Regions from separate parts of the Bradyrhizobium sp. CCGUVB1N3 genome, predicted to be linked through region 2. Evidence: predicted binding sites of a transcription regulator. Region 2 holds the regulator's gene; the other holds the start of a gene.

The links. Region 2 encodes HrcA, which represses chaperone genes, less so after heat shock. Its sites were predicted from a motif close to GTTAGCACTCNCNNNNNGNGAGTGCTAAC; they were not measured.
Region 1: groES (co-chaperone GroES) is a predicted target of HrcA. The motif match lies at 5,868-5,896, and genes of this name have one in related genera.

Annotation. Positions count from the first base shown of each region.
Region 1 covers NZ_JANADR010000001.1:8,095,119-8,102,789, forward strand. The annotation lists gene NLM33_RS38345 (coproporphyrinogen-III oxidase family protein) at 417-1,769, shown strand; gene NLM33_RS38350 (methyltransferase domain-containing protein) at 1,777-2,730, shown strand; gene NLM33_RS38355 (hypothetical protein) at 3,073-3,426, shown strand; gene NLM33_RS38360 (xanthine dehydrogenase) at 3,660-4,520, shown strand; gene NLM33_RS38365 (sulfite exporter TauE/SafE family protein) at 4,591-5,421, shown strand; gene groES (co-chaperone GroES) at 5,940-6,254, shown strand; gene groL (chaperonin GroEL) at 6,346-7,671, shown strand, end outside.
Region 2 covers NZ_JANADR010000001.1:6,255,029-6,262,699, reverse strand. The annotation lists gene rsmI (16S rRNA (cytidine(1402)-2'-O)-methyltransferase) at 1-781, opposite strand, end outside; gene NLM33_RS29825 (penicillin-binding protein activator) at 1,022-2,254, shown strand; gene hemW (radical SAM family heme chaperone HemW) at 2,378-3,535, opposite strand; gene rdgB (RdgB/HAM1 family non-canonical purine NTP pyrophosphatase) at 3,522-4,157, opposite strand; gene rph (ribonuclease PH) at 4,168-4,881, opposite strand; gene hrcA (heat-inducible transcriptional repressor HrcA) at 5,063-6,151, shown strand; gene grpE (nucleotide exchange factor GrpE) at 6,251-6,865, shown strand; gene pncA (bifunctional nicotinamidase/pyrazinamidase) at 7,032-7,671, opposite strand, start outside.

The sequences.
Region 1 (7,671 bases), 1.8 Mb from region 2:
TTCCGTTGCCCCCATGTGTTAGCCGCCCCGAAAACTGGATTTTAGAAATCTGCTTGGCTTCGTCAGATAACGCCCTACAGCCGCGCCGAAATAGGCGTTCATGACCATTATCGAATTCATCTTGCAACGCCCCTGGACCGCTGCACGATCGGTGCCGCTCTCACGAGGTATCTTGCCCCCTGTTGTCGGATCGTCGCTTCCAAGACACTGTGATGTTCGGACAACGAGCGGTACACGTCCTCGCGGCTAAGTCATTGACTAAAATGGAGAACGAGCTTCTCTGGGCTCTTCCTGCGCGGTTGGCACGACTCTTGAGTTCCTCTCATTGCGCGCCGGCAGGAGCGGCCGCGCGATCCTAGTGGTGAGGCCAGGCGTCCATGACGCTCAGGTCATGCACGGCGACTGAGGGACAGGTCATGGACCGTCTGGAATTTCTTCGGACGAAGATAGAGAAAAAGGAGCTTCCAACCTATGTCTATGGCTATCCTTCGAAGCGATCGTATCGGGTTTTCCCGCAACCACTCCGCATAACTGATGTTGTTGAGCAGGCTAGTCGCTCAAAGCAAATCAACATCTATATCCATATTCCGTTTTGTCGCTACCGCTGCACCTATTGCACGCTCTTTCTTACAACGCGCAATAGACAGGCGACCCAAGGGGCTTACGTTGCCCGATTGGTGGAGCACATCGCGCGATATGGAGAATACTTCGGAGATCGAGAAGTTGTCAGTATCTATTTCGGCGGCGGCACTCCGACGCTGCTAACACAGCATCAATTCGGCGAGCTCTTCGCCGCGCTCGACTTTGCATTTCCAAAACGAAGCCGCCGATGCGAGATTACGGTGGAGGCCGCGCCGGACTCTTTCAATAACAACCTTCTGGATTGCTTGAAGGCACTTGGCGTCAATAGAATGAGCATGGGCATCCAAAGCATGGAGCCTGGCGAACTTGCGAACTGCGGAAGACCATATTCGGTCGAGATTGCAAAAGCTGCAATCGAAGCTGTCATCAAGCGCTTTTCTCACGTCAACCTTGATCTGATTTACGGCCTGCGTGGTCAAAGCCGCGACTCCTGGAACTTTTCGCTTGGCCGCGTGCTCGACTATGAGCCGCAGACAGTTTCCCTTTATCCCGTTGTCGTCCGTCCGATGACGAACATCCTTGCGTCGAAAACGAACAATCCTGAATTATTTTTCTCTGAAGCGGAAAAGTATGAAGTCTACGATCAGAACGCTGCTTTGATGGAATCTAAAAGCTACCGCCAGGAATCCTTCACCCGTTTCACCAGGATCACCGGCGACCAAGCCTATCGGCAGGAGGTGTCGGACTTCGAGGGAACGCCCCTGCTAGGATTGGGAGCTGGCGCCAGAAGCTATTTCGGCCAATATCACTATAGTACGGGCTATGCCGTAGACCGGAGCACGACTTCGCGGATTATCAAGGCCTTCTCGGATCGTCCGTTCGATCCCGAGGCAATAGCATCACACGGAATTAGGCTGGCTCCGGACGAGCTTGTGCGTCGTTACGTCCTGCTCGGCCTCACATTGTCAGCCTTAAGCAGAAAAAATTATGCTGCATTATTCGGACGGGTGCTGGCAGTGGACTTTGGCGAAGAACTGAAGGCGCTCGAGTCTTTGCGCCTCGTCAATTTGGCAGATGGTGATGTTTATCAACTTACTCATAAAGGGTTCAAGTATTCGAGCATTATGGCCCGAATGTTCTATTCCAACACGATGATTACCCTTGAGGAGCAATATCAGGCAGTGTGAGGGCAGTATGGAAGAGGAGGCGAGACATTCACCGTTTTGGTGGGATGCGGGCTACGCCGATCACAACGTTTCATGTATGGGTGGTCCTAGCCCGGAAATCTTCGAGATCGCGCCAGCACTCCGTGCGGAAAGCGTGGTTGTCGAGCTTGGCTGCGGCGAGGGGCGCAACGCTCTCTATTTGGCTCAATTCGGTCATCAGGTCATCGCGACCGATATATCTGAAGCCGCTATCTCCAAGCTGAATCGGCTCGCAAACCATCTTGCCGTGAAGCTAACAAGCGGCGTGGCTGCCGTTGAAGATTTCCTGCCCCCTCCTTGCCTCGACGTCTTTATAGCGCATTCGGTCTTGCATTTCACGGAACGGACCGTCTGGAAACCACTCGTCACAGCCCTGGTCGATCGAACGCGGCCTGGAGGATTTCATTGCTTCACCAACACGCTCGATCAACCAGACCATCCTATCCCCAAGGAGGGGTTGGCAGCTGGCCACAAAAAGTCGTTCGCACGTGGAGAGCTGGAGGCCATCTATACAGAAGCCGGCTGGGAGATCTTACGGTCCGATCATTACATTAAATGGGACTCGCATCCTGGCATCCCAATTCATTCGCACTGCATCGAGAAAGTTGTGGTTCGTAGGCCCATCGGATCTGAAGGTCTCCCGCGAATGAGAGCTGAGCCCATCAAGGCAGCCGGGATGATTCCTACCGAACAGTTTGATAGGTTGAAACTGGGCACGCCGCGCGATGCCATCATTGAAATGTTCGGCTCGCCGTCAGCCAGCCATGGCGTGGCGACTAACCGCAAGACGGTCGGAGGCAACAATCAAGGGGCCATAGCCGACGGTTACTTGCGAGAGGATATGATCTTTGGCGATCACGGTCTTCAGTTCGTTAACGGAACGCTCACAGGCAAATATCGATATTTCACGCCCCCGATGCGGTTGAGCATTCGAGAGGTGTAAACTTCGACAAAAGTTCTCAATAGGATCTTGGCTGCAGAGCCACGTCGTGGGTCTGCTCTTATTCGTTCCTGGCGGGAGTTTCCGACGTGCCATCATGGGCGAAGCCCACAAGAATATCTAGGCCGCGACTGAAATAACCTCCAGGGCCTTCGCGGCGAAGTGCTGGGGCAGGGCAGACCTCGCATCTTGCAGCAGCGCCAGCCTTGCTTAGGCACGCTGCTTGCTTCGTTCAAGGAAGCATTGCCGAAACTCCCCGGCGATGTAGGGGCGGGCCGGCGCATCACATCGAGGCGTCGGGGCGTCGGGCCGCTCCGCTTCTGAAGCCCATCAATAGGAGGATATATGAAAGCCCACGTTCGGGCAGCGGCGGCTGCGGTTGCGTTGGCCCACACGTTGGGGCGCGCAATCGTGCGCGTGCACGAATACGAAGCTTCCGTATCTTCCAGGATCAGCGTGTCTGTACGAGAGGGAATAGTCAGTGGTTATGACTACGGCAGGCATTGCTACGTAACCGGTGCCTTACCGAACCTGTACCACCATGGTGAACGGTCGCATTTGATGCTCAAACCGAAGAACTCCGGTGTCTACGGCGGCTTCGATCACGATACGTCATCCTACTTCTCCGTGAAAGTCACAGGCGGTGAAGCCTGCGTCTACGACTACAATGAAGACCTGTACTTCGCATACAGCGTCTGACCATACATCCAGAGCGGGCGCTCGCCCTCGCTCGACGCTGCGATTGCGGTGTCGTTCCACCGATTTGACAGAAACCCAACTCACCTTGTCGCATCCGCAACATTGCCGGGGACATTTATTCGAACGCGGCTTCGCCGTCACCAGCAGGACGAACCAGTTTGCTTGAATATTTGAACCCTCATCCGCGATTGGCGCGAGGTTTGCTAGGGATCCTAGCAACGCGAACGTCGCCCATGAAAGTCACTGCTAAGGCCCATCATCCGGGCGCGCCAAGGCTCTTCGCATTGGTGCTCGGCACGAACGAAATCGCTTCTGCCATCGCCACGAAACTCACCGAGGCGACGTTTGCCGTGGTGATGAGACACGATGCCTTTCCACCGGTGATCCGCCGCCGCATGGCATTTCATGACTCGCTGTTCGGCGAGCTATGCGAAGTTGAGGGCGTCGTGGGCAAACGGGCCGATACGCTAGCGGAAATCACGTGGATTCACGCCGACCCGAACAGCGTGGCAGTGACCGAAATGCACTTCTTCGACATTATTGCCTTGCGTTCGCTATCCGTGATCGTCGATGCACGCATGCAGAAGCGTCGAACACCTCGCGACCTCCGCGGCTTCGCACCGGTAACAGTCGGCATCGGGCCCGGATTCGAGGTGGGCGTCAACTGCGACACCGCCATCGAGACCCATCCAATCCAGACCGCTACAATTGTCTCCCGAGGTGTCACCAAGCTGGCAGACGGTCGAGCCGGCGAGCTCGGCGGCGCGGGACGCGAGCGCTTCGTGTATTCGCACCGCGATGGCATCTGGCGCTCAGGTGTCGATATCGGCACGCCATTATCCAAGGGCCTGCTGGTGGGCTGTCTTGGCGGCAAGCCGGTCCTGGCGCCCATTGGAGGAGTGCTCCGCGGCGTTGCTCGGGACGGCGCGCGCGTGCCGGAAGGCGTAAAATTGCTGGAGGTCGATCCACGCGGACGCCAGTCCTGTTGGACCGGCATGGATGAGCGAGGGCGAGCCATTGGATGCAACGCCGTCGCAGCCATAGAGAAACTCATCTCGCCTCGACCGGGTGATTGTCCACATCTTCGTCGATAGTTAAGGAGAAAGATTGTTGCCGGCGCGCTCTTTGGTCTGAACTGCTCCGGTGTAGACCCCGGACACCTCCATGCAGCGGTGCGTTAGCAACCAATCGTTCCACGCATTCGCAAATCCATCTGGATTACGGAAGCTTCTCATCGCCGCTGCTCAGAACACTGAATTGCCGATTGCAATGCTGACAATCTTCTTCGCTATCATCTCCCTTCTTTACGCGACTGTTGGGCAGGCGGGTGGTACCGCGTTCCTTGCCCTCATGGCCTTTGCATCGTTTCCATCAACTCAGATGCGACCGACAGCGTTGTTGCTCAACATCGTTGCCGCCACGTATTCGACATGGCTGTTCAATCGCGGTGGGTTTATTGATTGGAAGAGGTTGAAGCTTTTTCTAACCGCCTCGGTGCCAACTGCGCTGATTGGCGGGTTCACAATCCTATCTCCCCATCTCTATGATGCTATCACCGGTGTGGTCCTGCTCTTCGCGGCTGCGATCTTGTTGATCGGGCGAACCAGGAGAGCGGTCCCTGATGGTGAGACGCCGTCGTGGGGCGCAATTACGACAGGAGCCGGCATCGGCCTCGTCTCGGGGCTTACTGGCGTCGGGGGCGGCGTTTTCCTCGCGCCTGTCCTTATCGCCATGCGTTGGGCTTCACCCAAAGAGACAGCAGCTTTGTCTGCCCCTTTCATATGGGTGAACTCCGCAGTTGGCTTGGTCGGCGCGATTTACGCTGGACAGTTGCCTTCACCGCAGACATGGCTATACGCACTGGGGGCCGTCACAGGGGCGATGATAGGGACCACGATCGGTCTTCGTTGGCTGTCGGAAACGACAACGCGCTATCTAATTGCTGTTGTACTTATAGCCGCGGGGATCCTGCTTATGGTCCTTGCAACGACATAACACCATGAGGTCGGGTCTTGGATCTATCCCAGTCGCTGCTCGCCAAGGAATGTCTGCTCCTGATGCGGCAGAAGAGTTTAGGATCTTGGCGGCCTGCGTTCCGCCGGTCGCTCTCCACTCGCAGGCACACCGGCGCGACCGTAATCTCGAGCCAAAGCAGGCGATGACGCTTATCGCTGATACCCGAGTGAACGAATGTGGCTTCATCTGTGAAGCCCTGACCACGAACAACATCGTCCATGAGGCGCGTACCTGCTCGGGATCGCCGCTCGGCCATCGAGCTGGTGGCGGACGTCCGGTTCCGTCCAATCTTGATGACCACGGCGGCGATGGTCACGGCCTCCTACCGTTAGCGAACTGGCAGATCGGGCGACGAAGTATCCAACTTTTTTTCTACTCCTAACTCTTGCTCCCAAGGAAAACCGTCCTATTTCAACCTCGCCTGTGCTGGCACTCGCGGGCCTCGATTGCTAGCAATTTGGAAATCGTCAACTTGTACAAAGGCTTAGGAGAGCTGCATGAGTTTCCGTCCGCTTCACGATCGCGTCGTGGTCAAGCGTATTGATGCAGAAGAGAAGACTGCTGGTGGCATCATCATTCCAGACACAGCCAAGGAAAAACCCTCGCAGGGTCAAATCATCGCCGTTGGCCCGGGCGGCCGCGATGAGAGCGGCAAGCTGATCCCCATCGACGTCCAGGTCGGCGACCGCGTGCTGTTCGGCAAATGGTCGGGCACCGAGGTCAAGATCGACGGCCAGGAGCTGTTGATCATGAAGGAAAGCGACATCTTGGGCGTTCTCTCCCACGTGTTTTCCAACACTAAGGCCGCCTAGTTCAACCGCTCGCACCGCTCACCCCTGAGGAGCGCCTGCCGGGCGCCTCGCCAAGGGTGAGATGAGACCAAGACAACTCAGGGAAACCAATATGTCAGCCAAAGAAGTCAAATTCGGCGTCGATGCTCGCGACCGCATGCTCCGCGGTGTCGACATACTCCACAATGCGGTGAAAGTGACGCTCGGCCCGAAGGGCCGCAACGTCGTCCTCGACAAGTCGTTCGGCGCTCCCCGCATCACCAAGGACGGCGTCACCGTTGCCAAGGAGATCGAGCTCGACGATAAGTTCGAGAACATGGGCGCCCAGATGGTGCGCGAAGTCGCCTCCAAGTCCGCTGACGCGGCTGGCGACGGCACCACCACCGCGACCGTGCTGGCGGCTGCGATCGTCCGTGAAGGCGGCAAGGCGGTTGCCGCCGGCATGAACCCGATGGACCTCAAGCGCGGTATCGACATGGCTGTGGAAGCCGTGGTCGCCGACCTCGTCAAGAACTCCAAGAAGGTCACCTCGAACGAGGAGATCGCCCAGGTCGGCACCATTTCGGCCAATGGCGATGTGGAGATCGGCAAGTTCATCTCCGACGCCATGAAGAAGGTTGGCAACGAGGGTGTCATCACCGTCGAGGAAGCCAAGTCGCTCGAGACCGAGCTCGACGTCGTCGAGGGCATGCAGTTCGACCGCGGCTACATCTCGCCCTACTTCGTCACCAACGCCGACAAGATGCGCGTTGAGATGGACGACGCCTACATCCTCATCAACGAGAAGAAGCTCTCCTCGCTGAACGAGCTGCTGCCGCTGCTCGAGGCCGTGGTGCAGAGCGGCAAGCCGCTGATCATCGTCGCCGAAGACGTCGAGGGCGAGGCGCTCGCCACGCTCGTCGTCAACCGTCTGCGCGGCGGCCTGAAGGTCGCGGCCGTGAAGGCTCCGGGTTTCGGCGACCGCCGCAAGGCCATGCTGCAGGACATCGCGATCCTGACCGGCGGCCAGGCGATCTCGGAAGATCTCGGCATCAAGCTCGAGAACGTCACGCTCAACATGCTCGGTCGCGCGAAGAAGGTGATGATCGACAAGGAGAACACCACGATCGTCAACGGCGCCGGCAAGAAGGCCGACATTGAAGCTCGCGTGGCCCAGATCAAGGCGCAGATCGAGGAGACCACCTCGGACTACGACCGCGAGAAGCTCCAGGAGCGTCTCGCCAAGCTCGCGGGCGGCGTCGCGGTGATCCGCGTCGGCGGCGCGACCGAGGTCGAGGTCAAGGAGCGCAAGGATCGCGTTGATGACGCGATGCATGCGACCCGCGCCGCGGTCGAGGAAGGCATTGTCCCGGGCGGCGGCGTCGCCCTGCTCCGTGCCACCGAGGCGCTCAAGGGACTGCGCACCAAGAACGACGACCAGAAGACCGGCGTCGAGATC
Region 2 (7,671 bases):
GTGCATCGGCTGCCGGCGGGCCGATCACCAGCACGAACTCGCCGCGGGTCTCGAGCGAATCCGCTCCGCTTGCGAGCTCGCCGAGGGAGCTGCGCGAAATCTCCTCGTGCAGCTTCGTCAGCTCGCGGCAGATCGCGGCCTCGCGATTCCCCATGACCTCGGCGAGGTCGGCCAGCGTCTCCTGCACGCGATTGCCGGAGTCGAACAGCACCAGGGTCGCATCGATACGGGCGAGCTCACTGAGGCGCTTGCGGCGTGCGGTTGATTTGGCCGGCAAGAAGCCTTCGAAGAAGAAGCGGTCGGTCGGCAGCGCGGCAACCGACAAGGCGGCCAGCACCGAGGACGGCCCGGGGAGCGCGTAGACCGCATGGCCCGCGGCAGAAACCTCGCGCACCAGCTTGAAGCCGGGATCGGAGATCAGCGGCGTGCCGGCATCGGAGACCAGCGCGATCGAGCCGCCCTGCGCCAGCGCCTCCAGGATCTTCGGCCGCGCCGCCTCCGCATTGTGCTCGTGATAGGGTTTGAGCTGCGCAGTGATGCCGTAGCGCTCGGTCAGCCGCCGCGTGATCCGGGTGTCCTCGCAGGCAATGATGTCGACACCGGCGAGCGTCTCGAGCGCCCGCAGGGTGATGTCGCCGAGATTGCCGATGGGGGTGGCGACGAGGTGGAGGCCCGGCGCCGCCTTGGCCGCTGAAAAGTGATGGGCGCCAATGGCAAAACCGCGCGCGGCGGGTTCCGCCGCACCTTCAGGCGTATTTATCGGGGCGGCTTTTGCGCGCATAATGGATACTTAAAGGGAGAGACGCGCTTGCGCCATATTCGTGGCGAAAAGCCCGCGTTGGTGCAGCCCGGCAAAATCGGCGGACAGCTTGCCATGATGGAGGGGCGGCCGCGTTAAGCGGTCATTATCCTTTTGTTTTGGTTAACTATTTGCCGACACTATGCTGCAATCCGCGTCCTCCCTTGCGGAGGTGAAGTCCTGACCGGACCTTGGATGGGCTGGTCGTTACGAAGAGCTGCCATGCCGGGCCCGCGTTACCCCAAGTCTCTCATCTCCGGGCCCCGACCGTCGGGAGCCACCCGGCGGACCGCGCTCGGGCTCCTGCTCGGCACGCCCTTGCTCTCGGCCTGCACCGGTGTGCAGCAGAGCCTCAGCCAGTTTTCCAATCCATTCAGCTCATCCTCCCCTCAGCCGGGGCCTGCCGGGCCGCCGCAGCAGGCCACCACCGCCGGCACCGGCGGGGTGAAGGTCGGCCTGATCCTGCCGCTGTCGGCCGCCGGCAATGCCGGGCTCGCCGCGCAGTCGATGCGCAACGCCGCCGAGATGGCGCTCGCCGAATTCCAGAACCCGAACGTCCAGCTCCTGATCAAGGACGACAATGGCACGCCGCAGGGCGCGCAAGGCGGCGCGCAGCAGGCGGTCGACGAAGGCGCGGAGATCATTTTGGGGCCGCTGTTCGCGCAGTCGGTACCCGCCGTCGCACAGGTCGCGCGCACGCGCGGCATCTCGGTGATGGCGTTCTCGACCGATGCCAGCATCGCCGGCCGCGGCGTCTTCCTGTTGAGCTTTCTGCCCGAATCTGACGTCAACCGCATCGTCGAATATTCCGCCAGCATCGGAAAGCGCTCCTTCGCGGCGCTGCTGCCGGAGAACGCCTACGGCAATGTGGTGGAGGCGGCCTTCAAGGCGGCCGTGCCGCGGCGGGGTGGACGCGTGGTTGCGTTCGAGAAATTCGGCGGCGATCGCGCCGGGCCGGCGCGCAACGTCGCGCAGGCGCTCGGCAGCGCGGACGCGCTGTTCATCGCCGATGACGGCGATTCCGTCGTCGCGGTGGCCGATGCGCTGACCGCGGCGGGCGCGAACCTGCGCAACATCCAGCTGCTCGGCACCGGCCTTTGGGATAATCCGCGCGTCTATGCCAGCCAGGCGCTGCAAGGCGGTCTCTACGCCGCGCCGGACCCGGCGGGTTTCCGCGCCTTCTCCGGCCGCTACCGCACCAAATACGGCGCCGAGCCGGTGCGCACGGCGACGCTCGCCTATGATGCAGTGGCGCTCGTCGCAGCGCTCGCGCGCACGCAAGGCACCACGCGCTTCTCACAGGACGTTCTCACCAACCCGTCCGGCTTTGCCGGCATCGACGGCCTGTTCCGCTTCCGCGCCGACGGCACCAACGAGCGCGGGCTCGCCGTGATGAAGGTGACGACCGGCGGCGGCGTCGCGGTCGCAGGCTCGCCGAAGAGTTTTGGAGCGTAGCCGCAAGCGAAGGTGCTGTAGGGTGGGCAAAGGCGCGCTCTTCGCGCGCCGTGCCCACCATCTCTCCGCGATTGCGACAGAAGAGGTGGGCACGCTTCGCTTTGCCCACCCTACCGCACCTCGCTACGCCGCCAGATCCGCCACCACCGCATCGAGCACCGGAAATCCGCTGCTGGTCACGCGCAGGCGGCCGGTCGTGTCGACGGTGATCGCGCCTTCCTCGCGCAAGAGCGCGATGCGGCGGGGATCGAGCGGGCGGCCGGCGAGCGCGGCGTAACGCTTGGGATCGATACCCTCGGCGAGCCGCAATCCCATCAGCAGAAATTCGTCGGCGCGCTCCTCGCTGTTGAGGAGCTCGTCGGTGACGACGCCGTCGCCGTTGGTCTCGACCCGCATCAGCCAGGCTTCGGGACGCTTCTCGGTGGCCGTCGCGTGCCTGATGCCGTCGATGTCGAGCCGGCCATGCGCGCCGGGGCCGATGCCGGCATATTCCTCGCCGCGCCAATAGACCAGATTGTGCCGGCACTCGGCGCCGCGGCGGGCGTGATTGGAAATCTCGTAGGCGGGCAGGCCGAGCTTGTCGCAGGTCTCCTGCGTGACGTCGTAGAGCGCGCGCGCGACCGCCTCATCCGGCGTCTTCAATTTGCCGGCCTGGTGCAGGCCGAAGAACGGCGTGCCTTCTTCGATGGTGAGCTGGTAGAGCGACAAATGCTCGGCGGCTTCATCGATGGCGTGGCGAAGCTCACCCTCCCACATCGCCGGCGTCTGGTCCGGGCGGGCGTAGATCAGGTCGAACGAGTAGCGGTCGAACGAACGGCGCGCGATCGCGACCGCATCCAGCGCCTCGCGCGCGCTGTGCAGGCGTCCGAGCATCTTCAGCGAGACATCGTCGAGCGCCTGCACGCCGAGCGAGACGCGGTTGACGCCTGCGGCGCGATAGCCGGCAAAGCGCGTGGCCTCAACGCTGGTCGGGTTGGCTTCCAGCGTGACTTCGACATCGCCAGCGACGCGCCAGTGCTTGCCGATCGCCTCCAGCACGGCGCCGACGGTTGCGGGCTGCATCAGGGACGGCGTGCCGCCGCCGAGGAAGATCGAGGTGACCTCACGGCCGGGCGCACGCTCGGCCGTGGTCTCGATCTCGCGGGCGAAGGCGCGGGCAAAGCGCATCTCGTCGATCGCGGCGTGGCGGACATGGCTGTTGAAGTCGCAATAGGGACACTTCGACAGGCAGAACGGCCAGTGCACGTAAACGCCGAAGGCTTCCTTCTCAGCGCGGCTCAAGGCAGATCTCCGCAAGTTTCACGAAGGCGCGGGCGCGGTGCGACAAGCCGAGGCCCAAAGGCGGCAGGCCGTGCTTCTCGATGCTTTCCATCTCGCCAAAGGTGCGCGCGTGGCCCTCGGGCAGGAACATCGGGTCGTAGCCGAAGCCGGCGGTGCCGCGCGGCGGCCAGACCAGCGTGCCGTCGACGCGCGCCTCGACCTCCTCGAGATGATCGTCGGGCCAGGCGACGCAGAGTGCGGAGACGAAATGCGCTCTTCGGCGGTCGGGCGCGGTGGCGCCGCGCTCCTGCAGCAGGCGCTCGATCTGCGCCATCGCCGCGGCAAAATCCTTTTTGGGGCCCGCCCAGCGCGCGCTGTAGATTCCCGGCGCGCCGTCGAGCGCGTCGACCACGATGCCGGAATCATCGGCGAAGGCGGGAAGCTTCATGGCCTTTGCAGCGGCGATGGCCTTGATCGCGGCATTGCTGCGAAAGTCGCTGCCGGTCTCCTCGGGCTCGTCGAGGCCAAGCTCGCCGGCCGAGACCGCCTCGACGCCGTGCGGCGCGAGCAGCTCCCGCATCTCGGCCAGCTTGCCGGGATTATGGGTCGCGATGATGAGCTTGCCTGTGATTCGCCGGTGCATGGCCTATTGACTACGCCACCGCCATTTTCTGCAAGTCCACGAGACGCGCGACACCCTTGCGGGCCAGCGCCATCAACGACAGGAACTCGCCTTCCGTGAACGGCTCGCGTTCCGCCGTGCCCTGCACCTCGATGATGCGGCCGTCGCCCGTCATGACGAAATTGGCGTCGGTCTCGGCTTCGGAGTCCTCGGCGTAGTCGAGGTCGAGTACCGGGGTGCCGTTGTAGATGCCGCAGGAGATCGCGGCGACGTTGTCGCGCAGCACCTTGGCCTTGATCATGTTGCGCGTCTTCATCCAGTTGACACAGTCGGCCAGCGCGACCCAGGCGCCGGTGATCGAGGCCGTGCGTGTGCCGCCGTCGGCCTGGAGCACGTCGCAATCGACCGTGATCTGGCGTTCGCCGAGCGCTTCGAGATCGACGATGGTGCGAAGCGAGCGGCCGATCAGGCGCTGGATCTCGACGGTGCGGCCGCTCTGCTTGCCGGCGGAAGCCTCGCGGCGGGTCCGTTCGGAGGTCGCGCGCGGCAGCATGCCGTATTCGGCGGTGACCCAGCCGCGGCCCTGGCCCTTCAGCCACGGCGGCAGGCGGTCTTCCAGCGTGGCGGTGACCAGCACATGGGTGTCGCCGAATTTCACCAGGCACGAGCCTTCCGCATATTTGACCACGCCGCGCTCCAGCGACACGGGGCGCAATTCGTCGGGCGCACGGCGGCTTGGCCGCATGGGAAATCCTCCAAAACTCTCAGGAAAAAGGCTGTTCGCGGTGCTTTTAGGAGGGGGAAGGGGGCCCGGCAAGGGCTTTTCCCCCGGGGCGGCGGAACGCCATCCCCATTTGGCCAAAGACGCGCTTGTCAGAGGCCCTCCGGATGGACAAATTATGTGCATCTGAGAGGAGTTACCGTCTGTGGCCCATCACGATCCGATTCATCTGATCGCGCCGCGCGCGGGCCTCGCCCAGCTCAACGAGCGTTCTCGCGACATCTTTCGTCAAATCGTCGAGAGTTATCTGGCGACCGGCGAGCCGGTCGGCTCGCGCAATATTTCCCGCCTCATCGCGCTGCCGCTGTCGCCGGCCTCGGTGCGCAACGTCATGGCCGATCTGGAACAGCTCGGCCTGATCTACGCCCCGCACACCTCCGCCGGCCGGCTGCCGACGGAACTCGGCCTGCGCTTCTTTGTCGATGCCCTGATGCAGGTCGGCGAGCTCAACGAGGCCGAGCGGCAATCGATCCAGAGCCAGCTCACCACCGTCGGCCACGCCCAATCCGTCGAGGCGGCGCTGGAGGAGGCGCTGACGCGGCTGTCGGGCCTCACCCGCGCCGCGGCGGTGGTGTTGACGCCGAAGTCCAATGCGCGGCTGAAGCATATCGAATTCGTCCGCCTGGAACCGGAGCGGGCGCTGGTGATCCTGGTCGGCGAGGATGGCCAGGTCGAAAACCGCGTGCTGACGCTGCCGCCCGGGGTTCCCTCTTCGGCGCTGACGGAGGCTTCCAACTTCCTCAATGCCCGCATCCGCGGCCGTACCCTGGCCGAGGCGCGGCTCGAGCTGGAAACCGCACTCGGGCAGGCCCGAGCCGAGCTCGACCAGCTCACGCAGAAGGTGATCGCGGCAGGCATCGCAAGCTGGTCCGGCGGCGAGAACGAGGACCGCCAGCTCATCGTGCGCGGCCACGCCAATCTGCTGGAAGACCTGCACGCGCTGGAGGATCTCGAGCGGGTGCGGCTGCTGTTCGATGATCTCGAGACCAAGCGCGGCGTGATCGACCTGCTCGGGCGCGCCGAGACCGCCGAGGGCGTGCGCATTTTCATCGGCTCGGAGAACAAGCTGTTCTCGCTGTCAGGCTCCTCGACGATCATCTCGCCCTACCGGGATGCCGCCGGTCACATCGTCGGCGTTTTGGGCGTGATCGGGCCGACGCGGCTGAATTATGCCCGCGTGATTCCGACCGTGGATTATGCCGCCCGCATCGTCAGCCGCCTTTTGGGTGGCTGACACCCGATTTCGCCTGATCACGGGCGCTTGATTTTCGCGCTGCGAAGCACGATATCCCGGCGAGAAAAATCCCTTGAGACGAGTTCGAGAAGGCAGCCGATGAACGAGCGAGACCGGCAACCCGAAGACACGACTGCGCCGACCGGCGAGCCCGTGGTGTCGAAGCCCTATGTAATGCCCGACGATCCGGAGCCCGGTTCGGTCGAGATCTTGCAGAAGGAGGCCGCCGAGGCGCGCGACCGCATGCTGCGGACGCTGGCCGAGATGGAGAATTTGCGCAAGCGCACCACCAAGGAGGTCGCCGACGCCAGGCTCTACGGCATCACCGGCTTTGCGCGCGACGTGCTCGACATCGCCGACAACCTCCAGCGCGCGCTCGATGCGGTGCCGGCCGAGGTGCGTGCCAACGCCGATCCCGGCTTGACCGCGCTGATCGAGGGCGTGGAGCTGACCGAGCGCTCGCTGCTCAACGCGCTGGAAAAGCACGGCGTAAAGAAGTTCGACCCCTCGGGCCAGAAGTTCGATCCGAACTTCCAGCAGGCGATGTTCGAGGTTCCCGATCCGTCGGTGCCGTCGGGCACCGTGGTTCAGGTGGTCCAGGCCGGCTACACCATCGGCGAGCGCGTGCTGCGCCCGGCCCTGGTCGGCGTCGCCAAGGGCGGCGCAAAAGCCGCTGCCGCCGCCAACAGCAACGAGTCGAACGGCGCAGCGTAAGCCGCGCTTCCCGCGTTCCCACAGACCACGACCCTCATGGTGAGGAGGCGCGCGAGCGCCGTCTCGAACCATGAAGGCCCCGCTGCGGCGACTCGGCCTTCATCCTTCGAGACGACCGCTTCGCGGTCTCCTCAGGATGAGGGTCTTGCGGTTAGTTTGCGCGGTCTTACGCCGTCACCGCGATATCGCCCGACTGGATCCGCTTCACACCGGCCTTGGCCATGTCGGCCCAGGCTTTCGCCAGCGAACCCTGGGTGTCGATGCCGCGGCAGGCGTCTTCCACCACATAGACTTCGAAGCCGGCCTTGCGCGCGTCGAGCGCGGTCCAGGCGACGCAGAAATCAGTCGCGAGGCCCGCGACGAAGACGCGCTTGATCTTGCGCGACTTCAGATAGGCGGCGAGGCCCGTCGATGTCTTGCCGTCGGCTTCCAGGAAAGCCGAGTAGCTGTCGACGTCCTTGTGAAAACCCTTGCGGATGATGAGCCCGGCTTGCGGGATCGACAGGTCCTTCGACAGCGCGGCGCCGTCGGTGCCCTGCACGCAATGGTCGGGCCACAGCACCTGCTTGCCGTAGGGCAGGTCGATCGTCTCGAACGGCTTCTTGCCGGAATGGACGGAGGCGAACGATACGTGCCCCGGCGTGTGCCAGTCCTGCGTCATCACCACGTTGGCGAATGATTTTGCGATCTTGTTGATGATCGGCACCACCTGCTCACCTTCCTTCACGGCGAGGCTGCCGCCGGGCAGGAAGCAGTTTTGCACGTCGATCACGAGCAGCGCGGATGCATCGTCCGGCTTGATAGAT